One region of the Qiania dongpingensis genome, then DNA from elsewhere that is predicted to be linked to it. Evidence: a T-box and tRNA genes for the amino acid it is inferred to sense, from the RefSeq annotation. Region 1 holds a T-box; the other holds one or more tRNA genes.
The links. A T-box is a leader RNA that pairs with one kind of tRNA and senses whether it is charged. The one in region 1 lies ahead of proS (proline--tRNA ligase), so its partner is inferred to be a tRNA-Pro.

Region 1 (8,319 bases):
CATGGCCGCGGGCATGGGCAGCCGTTACGGCGGGCTGAAGCAGATCGATCCGGTGGACGAGTATGGAAATATCATCATGGATTTTTCTATATATGATGCCAAGCAGGCCGGATTCGAAAAAGTGGTATTTATCATAAAAAAGGAGAACGAGGCGGACTTCCGGGCGGCGGTGGGGAACAGGATCGGAAGCCAGATGGAGACCGCTTACGTCTATCAGGATCTATACGACATTCCCGCAGGATTTGAAGTGCCGGCCGGCCGGGTGAAGCCCTGGGGGACCGGCCACGCGATTTTGAGCTGCAGAAATGAAGTGGACGGCCCTTTTGCAGTGATCAACGCGGATGACTACTATGGGAGAGAAGCGTTCCAGGTGATCTACGATTATCTGGTAACTTATGAGGACGATTCCAGATACCGTTTTGCCATGGTGGGATACCAGGTGGAAAATACGCTTACGGATCATGGCAGCGTGGCGAGAGGCGTCTGTGAGACGGACGGGGCAGGCATGCTCACGGCCATAACGGAGAGGACGCACATCGAACGGAGAGGCACTGATATTGTTTTTGCGGAGGATAACGGAGGAACCGTGAAGATTCCGGAGGGGACTCTGGTGTCCATGAATCTGTGGGGGTTCAGCAAAAGTATTTTAAAAGAGCTGGAGCTTCGCTTTCCTGCGTTCCTTAACCGGACGTTACGGGAGAACCCCATGAAGGGCGAGTTTTTCATTCCCACAGTGGTGGGCGGTCTGATCGAGGAGGGAAGGGCTTCTGTCCAGGTACTCCATTCCCATGACAGGTGGTTTGGAGTCACCTATAAGGAAGACAAGGAAGCGGTGGTAAGAGCGGTCCGGGAGCTGAAGGAAAAGGGCCTTTATCCGGAACGTCTCTGGAGCTGAAAACTGCGTAAACAGGCTGTTTTATGAAAAATTAAGAATGTTTATATTAGTTTATGAGCGCCGGGAGGCAGAATGTGTTATGATGTACCATAGGCGGAGAGGGTATGCCTGACTGCCATTTGGATAAAAGGGAGATGCAGGATACGTGAAGCTGAGAACAAAATTGATGATCACCTTTTTTACTATCGTTCTCGTACCCATTGCGATGGTATATGTTTGTATTTTTGCGCTGGGGAGCTTTCAGGCGCGCACCTTGAAATCGGATTATGATATCACCGGAGTCGGAGACATGTATTCCGGAGCTTCTGTTCAGGTGTTTAATTCTCTGACCATGAATGTACAGCATGATATCTATGAGATTGCCGGCAAAGATCCGGATCGGTTTGAAGATTCCGAGTTCCAGCAGGAGCTGAACCAGAGGCTCGCCGGCAAATATTCCTTTCTGGTCATCCGAAAGGGTGAGGAAATCATTTTCAGCGGGAACGCAGGCGGAGACGAAGAAGAACTAAAAACAGAGCTGCCCGATTACAGGAGCAGCGATGAGAGGAATGACAACAAGTCCGGAAGCGTGTTCAGCAGTGACAGCAAAAGGCTGATCAAGCAGCAGGACCTGACCTTTTCGGACGGAACCCGCGGAAGCGTGTTCATCGTGACCTCCGTTGGAGAACTGATTCCTCAGATCAAGAGCATGTTCCGGGATATGACGCTGGCAGTGCTCATTCTGCTGATCATGATTTCGGCGCTTCTTACCATGTGGGTCTACCGGGCGATTCTCCGGCCTCTCGGAGAGCTTAAAAAAGCCACGAAGGAGATTAAGGAAGGCAACTTGGATTACGAGCTGAAGATCAAGGAGAAGGATGAGATCGGACAGCTCTGCCTTGACTTTGAGGAAATGCGCCAGAGACTCAAAGACAACGCGGAGGAGAAGCTGGAGTACGATAAGGAAAATAAAGAACTTATCAGCAATATTTCCCATGACCTTAAGACCCCTATCACAGCGATCAAGGGATATGTGGAGGGCATCATGGACGGTGTGGCATCCTCCCCGGAGAAGCTGGATAAATATATCCGCACCATATATAACAAGGCCAACGATATGGATAAGCTGATCGATGAGCTCACGTTTTACTCCAAAATTGATACCAATAAGATTCCGTACACTTTTTCCAAGATTGATGTAAACGCTTATTTTGAGGACTGCGTGGAAGAGATAGGGCTGGAGCTGGAATCCAGGAACATTGACCTGGGGTTCTTTGACTATACAGAGGGGCCGGTGATGATCATTGCCGACGCGGAGCAGTTAAAACGTGTCATCAACAATATTGTCAGCAATTCCGTAAAATATCTGGATAAAAAGAAAGGCATCATCAATATCCGTCTTAAGGATGACGGAGATTTTATACAAATAGAGATTGAAGATAACGGCAAGGGTATCGCAGCCAGGGATCTCCCTAATATTTTTGACCGGTTTTACCGGACGGATTCTTCCAGGAACTCTTCCAAGGGAGGAAGCGGCATCGGGCTGTCCATTGTGAGGAAGATCATAGAGGATCATGGCGGGCGCATTTGGGCCACCAGCAAGGAGTCCATAGGAACTGTGATGCACATTGTGCTGAGAAAATACCAGGAGGTAGTGCATGAGTAGGATTTTGATCGTAGAAGATGAAGAGAGCATCGCGGAGCTGGAAAAAGATTACCTGGAGCTCAGCGGTTTTGACGTGGACATAGAGACTGACGGCAGCCAGGGACTCGACCGCGCCCTGAAAGAGGATTTTGATCTGCTGATATTGGATCTGATGCTTCCCGGGACGGATGGATTCGAGATCTGCAAACAGGTAAGGGCGGTGAAGAACACTCCCATACTCATGGTCTCTGCCAAAAAGGATGATATCGATAAGATCCGGGGACTCGGTCTCGGCGCGGATGACTATATCACAAAGCCCTTCAGCCCCAGTGAGATGGTGGCCAGGGTGAAGGCGCATCTGGCCAGATATGAAAGGCTTATCGGGAGCGGGATGCCTGAAAATGAGATTGTGGAGATCCGCGGCCTTAAGATAGACAAGACTGCGAGACGAGTATATATAAATGGAGAAGAAAAGAATTTTACCACAAAGGAATTTGACCTGCTCACTTTCCTTGCGCAGAATCCGAACCATGTGTTCACCAAGGAGGAGCTGTTCCGGGAGATCTGGGATATGGAGTCCGTGGGAGATATCGCGACTGTGACGGTGCATATTAAGAAGATCCGTGAGAAGATTGAGTTCAATACGGCCAAGCCTCAGTATATCGAGACCATATGGGGCGTGGGTTACCGGTTTAAAATGTAATACGACGTATAAATCCTTTGCTTCTGCCTATACTAAGCCCAGTATAATAAATGCCCGCGGGCATCGAAAAGGGCGGAAATTTGGATGGGACAGGACGGCAGAGGGCGGAAATTAAGTGAAAAACAGAAAAAGGCCCTGTTGGTAACAGGAATCACTGCGGCAGTATATATATCTTTCAAATATCTACTGCCTCTTGTGATTCCTTTTTTAACGGCGTACTGGGTCGCGCTTTTGGTGCGGCCGGGCTCCAGATGGCTCCATAAAAAACTGCGTTTGAAAGAAGGGATATGGGCGTCTCTCCTGGTGACCGTATTTTCAGCGCTGCTTCTGGCGGCCGTGTATTTTCTGGGGCGTCTTTTTCTGGAACAGCTATTTATGGCGGTCAGGAGGCTTCCGGTCTATACCAGATACCTCTGCGGGTGGCTGGACGATCTGTGCTGCCGCTGCGACGATTCCCTGGGATTTGCGAAAGGAACCTCTCTGGAGTTTATATATACCCAGTGTGAAAATATCATGAACCGCATGGGCGATATGGCCGGCGTGTATGTGATGGATAATTCCATGGCGGTTCTGAAATGGGTAATAAAAGGAGGAGCGTTCCTGGCGATCGTGTCCATTGGGAGCGTGCTCATGGTATCCTCCATGGACAGAATCCGCAGGTATCGGAACATTTCTGTCTTCCGGCAGGAGATCACGACCGTCACCGGATGCCTCAGCCGGGTGGGCAAGGCGTTTTTCCGCACCCAGATACTTATCATGGGTCTGACCTGCCTGGTGTGCGGCACGGGACTTTATCTGCTGGGAAACAATTATGCGGTGCTGCTTGGAGTACTGATCGGGCTTTTAGATGCGCTGCCGGTATTTGGCACCGGCACAGTCCTGATTCCGTGGGCTATCTTTTCTGTCCTGCTCGGCAACTGGGCTTATGCCGTCGGACTGACGGCAATCTACGCCATCTGCTATTTTCTGAGGGAAGTGATGGAGGCGAAGATGATGGGAGGACATATGGGAATCCCCCCGCTGGAAATGCTCATGAGCATGTATATCGGCTTAATGCTGTTTGGAGTAGCCGGGTTCATATTGGGACCGTTTGGTTTCATGGTCATAAAAGAACTGACGGAGATGTATGGGGGAAAGGGCATAAAGGCATGACAGCATCCTGTACATTGATGAAAACGCCCTGAAAACAAACGGACCTGTAATTTGTTTGACAGTCTGAAGGCGGCTAAGGTATAATAACTGTGAATCGTTTCCAATTTTGCGGCGCGAAGGCGCGGAAAGGAGACCATATGTTTTGCAGTAACTGCGGACAGAAGTTAAATGAGAATGATAGATTCTGTGAGAATTGCGGAAGCCCTGTGTATCAAGAGCCGGAACCGGTATTAAGTCCGGAGCCGGTACTAAGTCCGGAGCCGCCGCAGGAATCGGAGAAGCCTGGCGAGGCGGAAGAAATGACGGATGCGGAAGCGGCGGGAGCGCAAGAGGCGCAGGATTCGGGCAGCAGCGCGGAGCCTGAGGACTCGATTCCCAATCTGGAAAAGAAGATCATGAAAAATATGGAGGATGAGCTGATCTTTGAAATGCCGGCGGGAGCTAAACCCCATCAGGAGAATTATCATCGCGAAGGACCGCATACCGGCGGTACATATGATTATAACGGGGGGCGGAACCAGGAGCCTCCGGCTTATGGATCGATGCCGGGCGCTCATAAAAAGCAGCCGGAGAAAAAGAAATCCAGACTGTGGATCATCATTCTGGCGGCTGTGGCGGCGGTTCTGCTGATTGGAGCGGCGGTTCTGGCTTTTATGGTCTCCAGTCCAGTGAGTAAACTGAAGTCCAGCGTGAAGGACAGGGACTGGACGAGGGCAGAAGCTCTGTATGAAAAGAATTTTGCAGGAAAAGACAGACGTGAGCAGCAGGCGGCCGGCATTTTAGGGGACGCGGTTCAGGAAATCCAGTCTGAATTTATATCGGAATCCATGGACTATCAAACGGCGAAACGGCATCTGAAAGCCATATCGGAATTCTGGGATGATAAAAGTGTGGAGAAAGCGCTGGAGAGCGCCAGGGAGCTGAATGATTCAAGGACGGCTTTTAAAGAAGCCGAAGCCTGTATGGAGGATGGAGATTACGCCGAGGCTATCCAGAAGTTTTCGGAAGTGATAAAGACGGATGGGAAATATGAGGAAGCCAGAGCTCGTCTGGAAACGGCAAAATCCAAATATAAAGATAAAGTTCTCAATGAGTCTCAGGCTCAGGCGGAGCTGAAGGACTATGATACTGCCATTGCCCAGGTGAAGGAAGCTTTGAAAATACTTTCAGGTGACCGGGACCTGCAGGAGAAGCTGGAAGAGCTGGAGGACGGCCGGGAAAAATATGCCATCCAGTCAGTCCTCGATCAGGCGGACAGCTATGCGGCAAAGGGGAATTATTACAGCGCGCTGGATCTGCTGCGGAATACGTTAAAGGAGAATCCGGGAAATGAGAAGCTGTCCCGGGCGCTGGAAAATTATCGGCAGAAATACCAGGAGGATATTCTGGGCAAAGCGCAGGCCGCTTTGGGAAGTGACGAGAACTATGACGCGGCAGTCGTTGTCCTGGACGGCGCCCTCCATACATTGGACGGGGATTATCCGGAGATTGAACAGATCCTCCGAGAGAAGAGAGAGGAATATATCCAGGCACAGCTTGCGAAGAGCCAGCAGGATAATTCGGTTTCTTCGGCGGTGGGGAACTGGAACGTGACCACGGTGACCACTGGAGCATATGAGATGACGGTCAGCGATTTCCTGATGTACGGAGGAATGCCGGGTGCGCAGATGCATCTGGAGATCTATGAAACAGGCAGGTTTTACCTTGACATTTTGGGAGAAGCAGGAGAAGGGACCTGGGCTGCGGATGACCAGGAGAGCGGGCGCTATATCCTGTCCATAGATGGAGATACGCAGGCTGTGACCATAGACGCTGCGGGGAAGCTCAACATGGATCTGGAAGGAGTGCTTCTCAAATTTGAAAAAGAAACATCGGCTTGACAAATACTTTCAAGTATCCTAGAATAATTTTATATTTGCGGAATATGAGAAACATGGCGTTGAAGAGGGCTAGTAAATAGCGGAATGTCAGTCCAGAGAGAGGACCGGAGCTGGGAGGTCTTTCTGACAGAGCTGTTGAACCTGCCTTGGAGCCCCATATGAAAATATGGCGCAGTCCCGGCGATATCGGGAGGAGAGATAGCCGGTCCCGGCTAATGAGGGTGGTACCGCCGAACTTTGGCCCCTTGTTCCATATGGAATAAGGGGCTTTTTATTCTATAGGAAAGTCCAACGGACTTATTTTAAGGAGAATGAGATATGGCAAAGGAAAAGAAATTAGTGGAATCCATTACCTCCATGAGTGAAGATTTTGCTCAGTGGTATACGGATGTGGTGAAAAAAGCAGAATTGGTAGAATACTCCAATGTCAGGGGATGTATGATCATCCGGCCCAATGGTTATGCCATCTGGGAAAATATACAGAAAGAGCTGGACAGGCGCTTCAAGGAGACCGGCGTGGAGAATGTCTATATGCCCATGTTTATCCCGGAGAGCCTGCTGCAGAAGGAAAAGGACCATGTGGAGGGCTTTGCCCCGGAAGTTGCCTGGGTGACCCAGGGAGGTCTAGAAACCTTGCCGGAGAGACTTTGTGTGCGTCCGACCTCCGAGACTCTGTTCTGCGATTTTTATTCCAGGATCATCCAGTCCCACAGAGACCTGCCGAAGCTTTATAACCAGTGGTGTTCTGTAGTCCGCTGGGAAAAGACGACGCGTCCGTTCCTGCGTTCCGCCGAATTTTTATGGCAGGAAGGTCATACCGCCCATGCTACAGAGGAAGAAGCGGAAGCTCGGACCATTCAGATGTTGAATGTTTATGCGGATTTCTGTGAAGAGGAATTGGCCATACCGGTGATAAAAGGACGCAAGACAGATAAAGAAAAGTTTGCCGGCGCTCATTCCACCTACACCATTGAAGCGCTTATGCACGACGGCAAGGCGCTTCAGTCCGGGACCAGCCATAATTTCGGCGACGGATTCGCAAAGGCCTTTGATATTCAGTATTCTGACAGCCAGAATCAGCTTCAGTACGTGCACCAGACGTCATGGGGCATGTCTACCCGTATCATCGGCGCGCTCATTATGGTGCATGGAGACGACAGCGGCCTGAAGCTTCCTCCGAGGATCGCGCCGGTGCAGGCAATGGTGATTCCGATTTCTCAGAGAAAAGAAGGCGTGATGGAAAAGGCCGCTTCTCTCCGTGACGTACTGAAAGAAGCCGGTATCCGCGTGAAGCTGGATGATTCCGACAAGAGTCCGGGCTGGAAATTCAGTGAACAGGAAATGAGAGGAATCCCTATCCGCGTGGAAATTGGTCCGAAGGATATGGAACAGAACCAGGCGGTGATCGTCCGCCGCGATACCCGTGAAAAGCTTGTGGTATCACTGGATGAGCTGGCAGAAAAGGCAAAAGAGATCCTGGATTGTATCCAGAAGGATATGCTGGCTCGGGCAAAGGAGCATTTGAAGGAGCACACCTATGTGGCCAGGGACTATGAAGAATTCAAGAAGATCGTGGCAGAGAAGCCGGGATTTGTAAAGATGATGTGGTGCGGCGACGAGGCATGTGAGCTCAAGATCAAAGAGGATACAACGGCGACCTCACGCTGCATGCCGTTTGAGCAGGAACAGATCACGGATGTGTGCCCGGTATGCGGAAAGCCTGCAAAGACGATGGTATATTGGGGCAAAGCATATTAAAGATAAGTGAAATCATTTTTAATTAGCTCCTATCAAGCTCCAGCTAAACACCGGCAGAAGTTCCGGACCGTCACGATTTCGGTTCGCTGACGATGCAGGGGGCGTTTTATCTCCGCTCCAGGAGTACCACTCACATGTCGACGGAAAATCCTGATGATTTTCCTGTCTCCGTTTCTGCTTTCCTCCGCCTGGGGAACACCGGCCGCTGCTCTGCGGCGCCCGCCTTTAGGCCGGCCCGGAATCGGATTTCCTCTTGCCTTGTCAATCAGGCAGAGAAAACCTGTTTCGGGCATTTCCTGCTCAGGGG
Region 2 (8,319 bases), 1.0 Mb from region 1:
GTTGGAATGAACCGCCATTTTTGTCCTGGAACCTGCTTCTCTGGCAATACTCCTGATCTCCACGGTCCCGTCTTTCACTTCGGCCACTTCCGATTCAAACAGGCGCTTCACCAGCTCCGGGTGTGTCCTGGATACCAGGATCCTGGGACCCTTGGTCGTATCCTTCACTTCCAGGATATATACCTTGATTCTCTCTGTCGGCATAAAAGTCTCGCCCTTTACCTGCTCATTTTCATTCAGCATTGCATCTACTTTACCCAGATTAATGCTGACGTTCCGCCCAAGATACCGCTGGACGATGCCGGTCACGACTTCCTTTTCTTTTCCGTAATACTGATTGAACAGTACCTTTCTCTCCTCTTCGCGGATTTTCTGCAGAATCACGTTCTTTGCGTTCTGAGTGGCGATACGTCCAAATTCCTTGGATTTGATCTCCACCCGTGCGACGTCTCCTATGCCAAGATGGGGATCGATCTCCCTCGCTTCCTCCAAAGTGATCTGAAGAGCGGGGTCTTCTACGTTTTCCACCACCTCCCGTTCGGCGTATACGGAAAAGTTGCAGGTCTCTCTGTCTATGATCGCCTTTACATTATCCGCTTTCCCGAAATGGGTCTTACATGCCTGAATCAAAGAATTCTCGATGGCTTCTAAAAGAGTTTCCTTGCTGATATCTTTCTCTTTTTCCAAAAGCTCAAGGGCTTCCTTCAATTCCTTGTTTTCTTTCATTTATCTGTTTCCTCCTCTTCCTTTCCCTTCCGGGATGTATCCTCATACTCAGCCGAAATCAAATGCCAAACGAATCAATGCAATATCGGTTCTCTCAAAAACAATGGATTCCCCGTCCTCTTTTTCAATAGTTACCGAATGGTCATCATAGGATATCAGTATTCCTATAAATTCCTTCTCCTTATGGAAGGGACGGTACAGACGAATCTCTACCTCTTCTCCAATGCTTCTGGCAAAATCCTTTTCTTTTTTAAGGGGCCTGCCGAGTCCCGGTGAACTGACCTCCAGGATATAGCTGTCGGCGATATAGTCCTCTCTGTCCAGAATATCGCTGAGCGCACGGCTGACTGTCTCACAGTCATCCACCGCTATCCCGCCCGGCTTATCGATGTAGGCTCTCAGAAAACGGTTCCCGCCCTCTTTGACGAATTCCACATCCACCAGCTCAAACTGGTGAGATTCCACGATCGGAAGCAGCAGTTCCTCGGTACGTTTCTCAATGTCTTCTTTTCTTGTCAGCATTCTCTGACCCCTTTCTGCTGATTCTTGTGATATTCACAAAAAGCAGAGTTCTTTCTCTGCAAGCCAAAAACAAAGAGTGGACATCCGCCCACTCTTCATCCTGCTTTATTCATTATCATTAATACTATAGCACATTTTTCCATTCAATGCAAGCTCTTTATTATAGGGATATACTGTTTCTCGCCGCTTCCTCCTCAAAGAAAACCGTACGTCCGATCTGATGAGAGGATATCACGTACTGCCCCTCGCAGTTCCCATAGGTATCTATCTGAAAATTAAATCCGTCGTCTGTCTCTTCTATCTCCATGATCCGGCCCGAATGGACCAGACCATCCTCCGTGTAATATACCACCCGTCCGTTATCCGCCAATTCCATTCCACTTTCTCCTTTCATTTATCGCCTATTTTTTCCAGCAGCCGGAAATTCATCCCTTTTAGCCGGATTTTTATAATATCTTTATCCTTTCACAGCCGTTTTTAAAACAAATTTGTCTTATGTATAAGATGAGACAGGAGGAAATCCAATCCCATCCAGACGACTCGCTGGCAGCCGTAACCAAAATTTTTACGGCCTCCAGTCGGTCCTCTCCAACTGACATGGATAAACCTTAATTTTTCCATGTCAGATTCCAACAAAAATCCGCATGATATGCGATTTTTGCCTCCCTGCGTCCGGGAAAATCCTGCCAACGCCTTTGCGGCGCTCGCCTTACGATGGAATCGAATCATTCCCCCTGCTCCTCTTTCCGCACCGAGATAAGGCTTCCGCGTGTTTTGAAAACCATTGGCGCGGTCCACCGCAGCCCGCTGCCATTAGGCGCGCGGGCCGTATGGATATCCAATCCTTTTCTGGAATCTAAGAAATGAAATTTGTTCAGTATCGTGCGGCAGGGAGGGCACCGGCAGAAAGATTCCGGACCGGCTTAAAGGTGAGCGCCGCAGGGCAGAGGCCGGTGTTCCCCAGGCGGAGGGGGGCAGAAACGGAGACAGGAAATCATAAAGATTTCCTGCCGACATGTGAGCGATACTGCCGGAACGGGGATAAAGCGGTCCCTGCATCGCCAGCGAACCGAAATTGTGACAGTCCGGAACTTCTGCCGGTGTTTAACTGAAACTTGATCGGAGCTGGCTAAAAATGATTCCAAAAAGTATTTTGTTATATTAAACTAAAAGCCTTGTTTCTACGGGACATACTGCAATATCCACGTAGATACAAGGCTTTTCATAGTGGAAGCAATGGGGCTCGAACCCATGACCTCTCGCGTGTGAGGCGAACGCTCATCCCAGCTGAGCTATGCTTCCAGTGCTCTTCTATTTTATCACTTGAAATGAAATAGTCAATAGAAATCTGAAATTTTCTAAAATCCGCTGTCAAACGACATGTACTTAAAAGCAGGAAATTCGCATAATTTGTATATTGAGGCAAAATAAAAAAATAATGTAAAGTAAAAGGCACAGTAAACCTGATCGACGACGGGTTCCATGCCGATATGGTGGTGATCGGGGAGCCCACCAACCTGACCATCTGCCGCGGATGTGAGGGTATGCTGGAGGTCATCATTGAAGTCACCGGAGTCCCGGTTCATGCGTGCAATCCTGAGCTGGGCGTCAATGCCATCGAGGTCATGTATGAAATCATGTCGGAGATTAAAAAAATCCCGGTGGGAACCAGTGAAATATTAAACAAGGGAGCGATCAACTTCGGAGTGATTGAAGGCGGCTCAAGATCTTGTGTCCTTCCTGAGAAATGCACGCTTAAGGTCTCCAGATTCATTGTCGAAGGAGAAAACGGCGCTCAGTTCATGAAACAGATCGAAGCCATCCTGGAAGAAGTGAAGAAAAAAGACGAACGCATCCAGGCTACCGCCATCCTCGGCTATGATACCCTCGCCGGCGTCGTTCAAGACGGTGCGGAAGTGATCGAGATGTTAAAAGAAGCCGGCAGAGAGGTCACAGGAGAAGCCGCTCCTCTGACAGCCATGCGGGCCCATATGGACGCGGACTTCCTGATCAACAAAGCCGGTATTCCCACCGTGGCTTTCGGGCCCGGAGACTTGGACGCTTATAACGCAGGCGCCGAATGGGTCAATATCAGTGATGTCGTCACAGCTGTAAAGGTGTATATCACCGCCGTCATGAACTTGCTCGGATAATACTTAACCGCCCTTTTCGGCCACAAAAAAAATCCTGTGCCGAAAAGGGCGTTTATGTATTTTGTCATTCCCGGTCCTCCTGAAAGGAAATGCTGTGTCTGGAACACCACTGCCTGAGAGATGCCACCAGTTCTCCGTATTCATCGTAGATCAGTTCCTCCGGCACACCGCCAGAAGTGGTGCTGCCCAAATGGTATTCCTCCCGTTTCGCCTCTGATCGGACGGCCATTATTCTGTGGAAAGAAGTCCCGTTCCTTGACCTTCTAAAACCGACAGGCGTCATGGATATCCTTTTTATCTCTCTGGCTGGATAAGATGTTTCATCCACCCGCAGGCTGGAATCTGCCAGAACAATCCGCTCCGGCATTTTTTTCGAATACGTGAAGCAGCGAAAAGCCTGAAGGACCGGCAAGGGCACACAAAAAAGCAAAAAAATGACCAGTATCAAAAATACGGCATTTGCATCCATCGGCTTTTTATATAGGAGACAAAACCACAGGGCCGCTAAAACTGCCCCCGCGGCCGCGCAGCCAATTCCAATCTGCGCCGCTCGTCTGCGTTCCCTTTTCAGCAGTTTTTCTCTGGGTATCTGGAATTCCCGTTTGTCACACGCTTCATAGATATATTCCGCCGTCAGTTCTTCTGGAATCTTTTCAAAAGTCCCATCTTTTCTAAGCTTATTGATATCTTCCATCAAATCTGAAAAATCCAGCGCCTGAATGCCATAGCAGTTCAATACCTTATTATAATGCGGCCGAACCGGCACAAAAATCAGCCGGTTTGTTCCAGTGAATATACCGTTCAGGCGCTTTTTTTCCGTCACCGCCCAAAATCCGGTGTTCAGCGGATACTCCGCATATTTTCGGTTTCCTCTGCAGAACCTGAGTCCTGACGTACTCACTTCGATCCGGATCCTGCACCAGTAAAATGCCCAGAATGATGAGAGACTCAGTGTACAGGTCAGCCAGATACCCATACAGACTCCTTTGGCAAGAGCCAGATATTTAAGCCCATCCAAAAGGACATAAAATAGGAGGAATAAGAAAAATCCGATCAAAACCAGTTTTTTTGCAAATTCGGCCACTAGCAGTCCCGGCGCACTTTTATATATTTTCTTATCCGGAGCCGCGGCCTGCCATTCTGTACCGGCAGATTCTTCACAAAATCCAGCTTTTTCCGCAGCTCCATTCTGCTTTCGTATCAACTGAATCCCCATTATACAAAGCAGTGCCGTCAGGATCATAAAGATAAAAAGAATAGAAAAAAGCCGGAGCTCACTTTTATAAAATCCCCACTTCATCCACTCTGTGATCTGGTGTACTACCAAAAGAGCGGAAAGAAGAAATAAAACGGCTCCGGCCGCCGTCATCAAGATACCCACAATTTTTTTCATTCTGTATTTCCCCGCCTTTCTCCATCCTCAAAATAATCCATTCCTGTGCATGCGGTGATCCTGTTCACTGTCTCTTCCAGAATCTTTTCTGGTTCCGACTGGCTGCAGCCTGTCAGCCAACGTATACTCTGCCGCACGAAGTGCGCCTGCCCGGAGGGCATGAATTAAGGGATGCCCTTGGGTATGATACAAAATACTTTTTGGGATCATTTTAGCCGGCTCCGCTCAAGCTCCAGTTAAGCACCGGCAGAAGTTCCGAGCCGTCACGATTTCGGTTCGCTGGCGATGCAGGGGCCGCTTTATCCCCGCTCCGGCAGTATCGCTCACATGTCGGCGAAAAATCTTTATGATTTTCCGTCTCCGGTTCGCTCAGAAACGGAATCGGTATTTTTCGTTTCTGTCTTCCTCCGCCTGGGGAACACCGGCCGCTGCCCTGCGGCGCTCACCTTTAGGCCGGCCCGGAATCGTTCTGCCGGTGCCCGGCCTCCCGCACCTTTCAAGATACACACTATGCCCTTGATTCCAGAAAAGGATTGGATATCCATACGGCCCGCGCGCATAAAGCAGCGGGCCGCGGTGTCCGCTCCAATATCTTTCGGAACAAACAGAAGCTTATTTTGGTGCGGGAAGAGGAGCAGGAGGAACGATCCGATCCCATCGTAAGACGAGCGCCGCAAGGGCGTTAGCAGGATCTTCCCGGCCGCAGGGAGGTAAAAACCGAATTTCATGCAGGTTTTTATTGGAATCTGACATGGAAAAATTAAGGTTTATCCATGTCAGTTGGAAAGGACCGACTGGAGGCCGTAAAGATCCTGGTTACGGCTGCCAGCGAGCCGCCTGGATGGAATCGGATTTCCTCCTGTCTCATCTGGTTATAAAGGTAAGTTTGTTTTAAAGGTATTCAAAGGTATACCCAAGGGCATCCCTTAATTCATGCCCTCCGGGCAGGCGCACTTCGTGCGGCAGAGTATACCCAAGGGCACTCTTTAATCCATACCGTTCGGGCAGGCGCACTTCGCGCGGCAGATTATACTTTACCTCAGCCCTGGTCCGTCCTTTCCTGACAGCTTTGCTGACAAACAGCGGATAAACCTTTCGCAGAAAGCCTGTACGAGTGTGTCACGGTTCTCATGGAGCGTTTATTTCAAAGAATATACTTCCTATGAAATAAAAAAACTCAGCACCTTGCTGAGAATTTTCGAATGTAACTTTTAATAGCCTGTAGGGGAATCGAACCCCTGTTTCCGCCGTGAGAGGGCGGCGTCTTAACCGCTTGACCAACAGGCCATATCATCAGTATCCTAGGGAAAATCGAGGCGACAAGATTCGAACTTGCGGCCTCCGCGTCCCGAACGCGGCGCTCTACCAAACTGAGCCACGCCTCGATACCTATGTGAGTATATCCTAAATTATATGAATTGTCAAGAAAATAATTGCAATTTCTTTAAAAATTATTTTCGGTTTTATATGATAATTTATTTCATCAGTTTCTGGATCGTTTTACACAACTCGTCCACAGACGCCTCTTTCCCGTCCCGAATGTCCTCTACCACACAGGTTTTGATATGGTTGGACAAAAGCGTTCTGTTAAAGGCGTTGAGCGCAGAGCTCACCGCCTGCACCTGCGTCAGAATATCCACGCAATACCGCTCTTCTTCCACCATGGACCGGATTCCGCGAATCTGCCCCTCCATCCGGTTCAAACGGTGAATCAAATCCTTATATTCTTTTTCATCACGGTGCTTCATCTTTCCGCAATTGCAGCATTCTTTTTTACAATCCATGGAAAACCTCCTGTATTCCGGCCCTGTTTTCGTATCTCATCCATCATACCACAAACCTGTTTTTCCGTAAAGGCAAAGCCTGGCGCCGATGTGTATCGGCGCTATAGATCAAAGAGCGACAGTTGATTGCTCTTCGGAAGATCCCCGAAGATACCCATATCCGCCATCAGATCAATGGTAGTCTTCGGCACCTTCGTCTTCTGCCAGAAGTCTTCCAGAGATAAGAACCGCTCTCCTTTCTCCACCGCTTCCACCACGGCATCGGCAGCCTTACCCCCCAGCCCGTCAATGGAGCTTAAAGACGGCATCAGTTTCCCGTCGACAATCTGGAATTTGTCCGCCTTCGCCCGGTAAATGTCAATGGGCATGAATTCAAATCCTCTGGCATACATTTCCTGGACGATCCGCATGTCGCGGAGGGTATCCTGCTCCTTCTTAGAAAGAGTATCCGAGCGATTTTTATAATCCTGCAGGTAATATTCCAGCTTGTCCCGCCCCTGGCACATAATCTCATAAGAGAATCCGGATGCTCGGATACTGAAAAACGCCGCATAGTACGCCAGCGGATAAAACACCTTACAGTACGCGATCCGCCAGGCCATCATGACATAAGCCGCCGCATGCGCCTTAGGGAACATGTATTTGATCTTCTTACAGGAGCCTATATACCAGTCGGGCACCCCCGCCTCCTTCATGGCCTTTTCCCACTCCGGCTTAAGGCCCTTGCCCTTTCGGACGGCTTCCATGATGGTAAAAGAAAGGCTCTTATCCATCCCCATATGAATCAGATAGATCATGATATCATCACGGGTACAGATAGCAGTCTGAATCGTCGCCTGTCCGCTGAGGATCAGATCCTGCGCGTTCCCAAGCCAGACGTCCGTGCCATGGGAAAGGCCGGAGATCCGGACCAGGTCGGAAAAGCAGGTCGGCTTTGCGTCAATAAGCATCTGCATGGCAAAATCTGTCCCAAACTCAGGGATTCCCAGCGCTCCCAGCTTACAGCCGCCGATATCCTCCGGCTTTATTTTGAGGGCGCTGGTATTCTGAAAGAGACTCATAACTTCCTTACAATCAAGCGGAATTTCCTTCGCGTCCAGTCCCGTCAGGTCCTCCAGCATGCGGATCATGGTAGGATCGTCGTGTCCAAGAATGTCCAGCTTGAGCAGGTTATGATCGATGGAATGATAGTCAAAATGTGTGGTGACAATATCCGTGGTCATATCATTGGCCGGATGCTGGATTGGCGTGAAGGAATTGATTTCTTCTCCATGAGGCATGACCACGATGCCTCCGGGATGCTGCCCTGTCGTCCTTCTGACGCCCACGCAGCCCAAAACGATCCTGTTGATCTCCGCGTTTCTCTTTCTGGTCCCCCGCTCTTCAAAATATTTCTTTACATAGCCGAAAGCCGTCTTATCCGCCAGAGTGCCGATGGTGCCCGCCCGGAAGGTATGACCCTTCCCGAATATCACTTCCGTATAGGCATGGGCCTTGCTCTGATAATCACCGGAGAAGTTCAGGTCGATATCCGGCTCCTTATCTCCTTTAAATCCCAGGAACGTTTCAAAGGGGATATCAAATCCGTTTTTCTTAAGGGGCCTTCCGCAGACGGGACAATCCTTGTCAGGCATGTCGCATCCTGCACCGCCGCTGAATTTTTTCACATCCTCTGAATCAAATTCACTGTAGTGGCAGTTTTCACAATAATAGTGAGGGGAAAGAGGATTCACCTCCGTGA

Region 2: it encodes a tRNA-Pro, which carries the amino acid that the T-box ahead of proS (proline--tRNA ligase) is inferred to sense. The anticodon was not compared.

The regions. Positions count from the first base shown of each region.
Region 1 covers NZ_CP060634.1:1,675,541-1,683,859, reverse strand. The annotation lists gene H9Q78_RS07845 (nucleotidyltransferase family protein) at 1-895, shown strand, start outside; gene H9Q78_RS07840 (sensor histidine kinase) at 1,041-2,540, shown strand; gene H9Q78_RS07835 (response regulator transcription factor) at 2,533-3,222, shown strand; gene H9Q78_RS07830 (AI-2E family transporter) at 3,307-4,374, shown strand; gene H9Q78_RS07825 (zinc-ribbon domain-containing protein) at 4,512-6,254, shown strand; T-box leader at 6,305-6,503, shown strand; gene proS (proline--tRNA ligase) at 6,573-8,012, shown strand.
Region 2 covers NZ_CP060634.1:2,707,557-2,715,875, reverse strand. The annotation lists gene nusA (transcription termination factor NusA) at 1-726, opposite strand, end outside; gene H9Q78_RS12725 (ribosome maturation factor RimP) at 775-1,245, opposite strand; gene H9Q78_RS12720 (hypothetical protein) at 1,409-1,624, opposite strand; gene H9Q78_RS12715 (hypothetical protein) at 2,112-2,360, shown strand; tRNA gene H9Q78_RS12710 (tRNA-Val) at 2,477-2,550, opposite strand; gene H9Q78_RS12705 (M20 family metallopeptidase) at 2,712-3,401, shown strand; gene H9Q78_RS12700 (hypothetical protein) at 3,466-4,794, opposite strand; gene H9Q78_RS12695 (hypothetical protein) at 4,791-4,931, opposite strand; gene H9Q78_RS12690 (hypothetical protein) at 5,139-5,339, opposite strand; tRNA gene H9Q78_RS12685 (tRNA-Glu) at 6,010-6,081, opposite strand; tRNA gene H9Q78_RS12680 (tRNA-Pro) at 6,106-6,179, opposite strand; gene H9Q78_RS12675 (metal-sensing transcriptional repressor) at 6,270-6,578, opposite strand; gene H9Q78_RS12670 (PolC-type DNA polymerase III) at 6,680-8,319, opposite strand, start outside.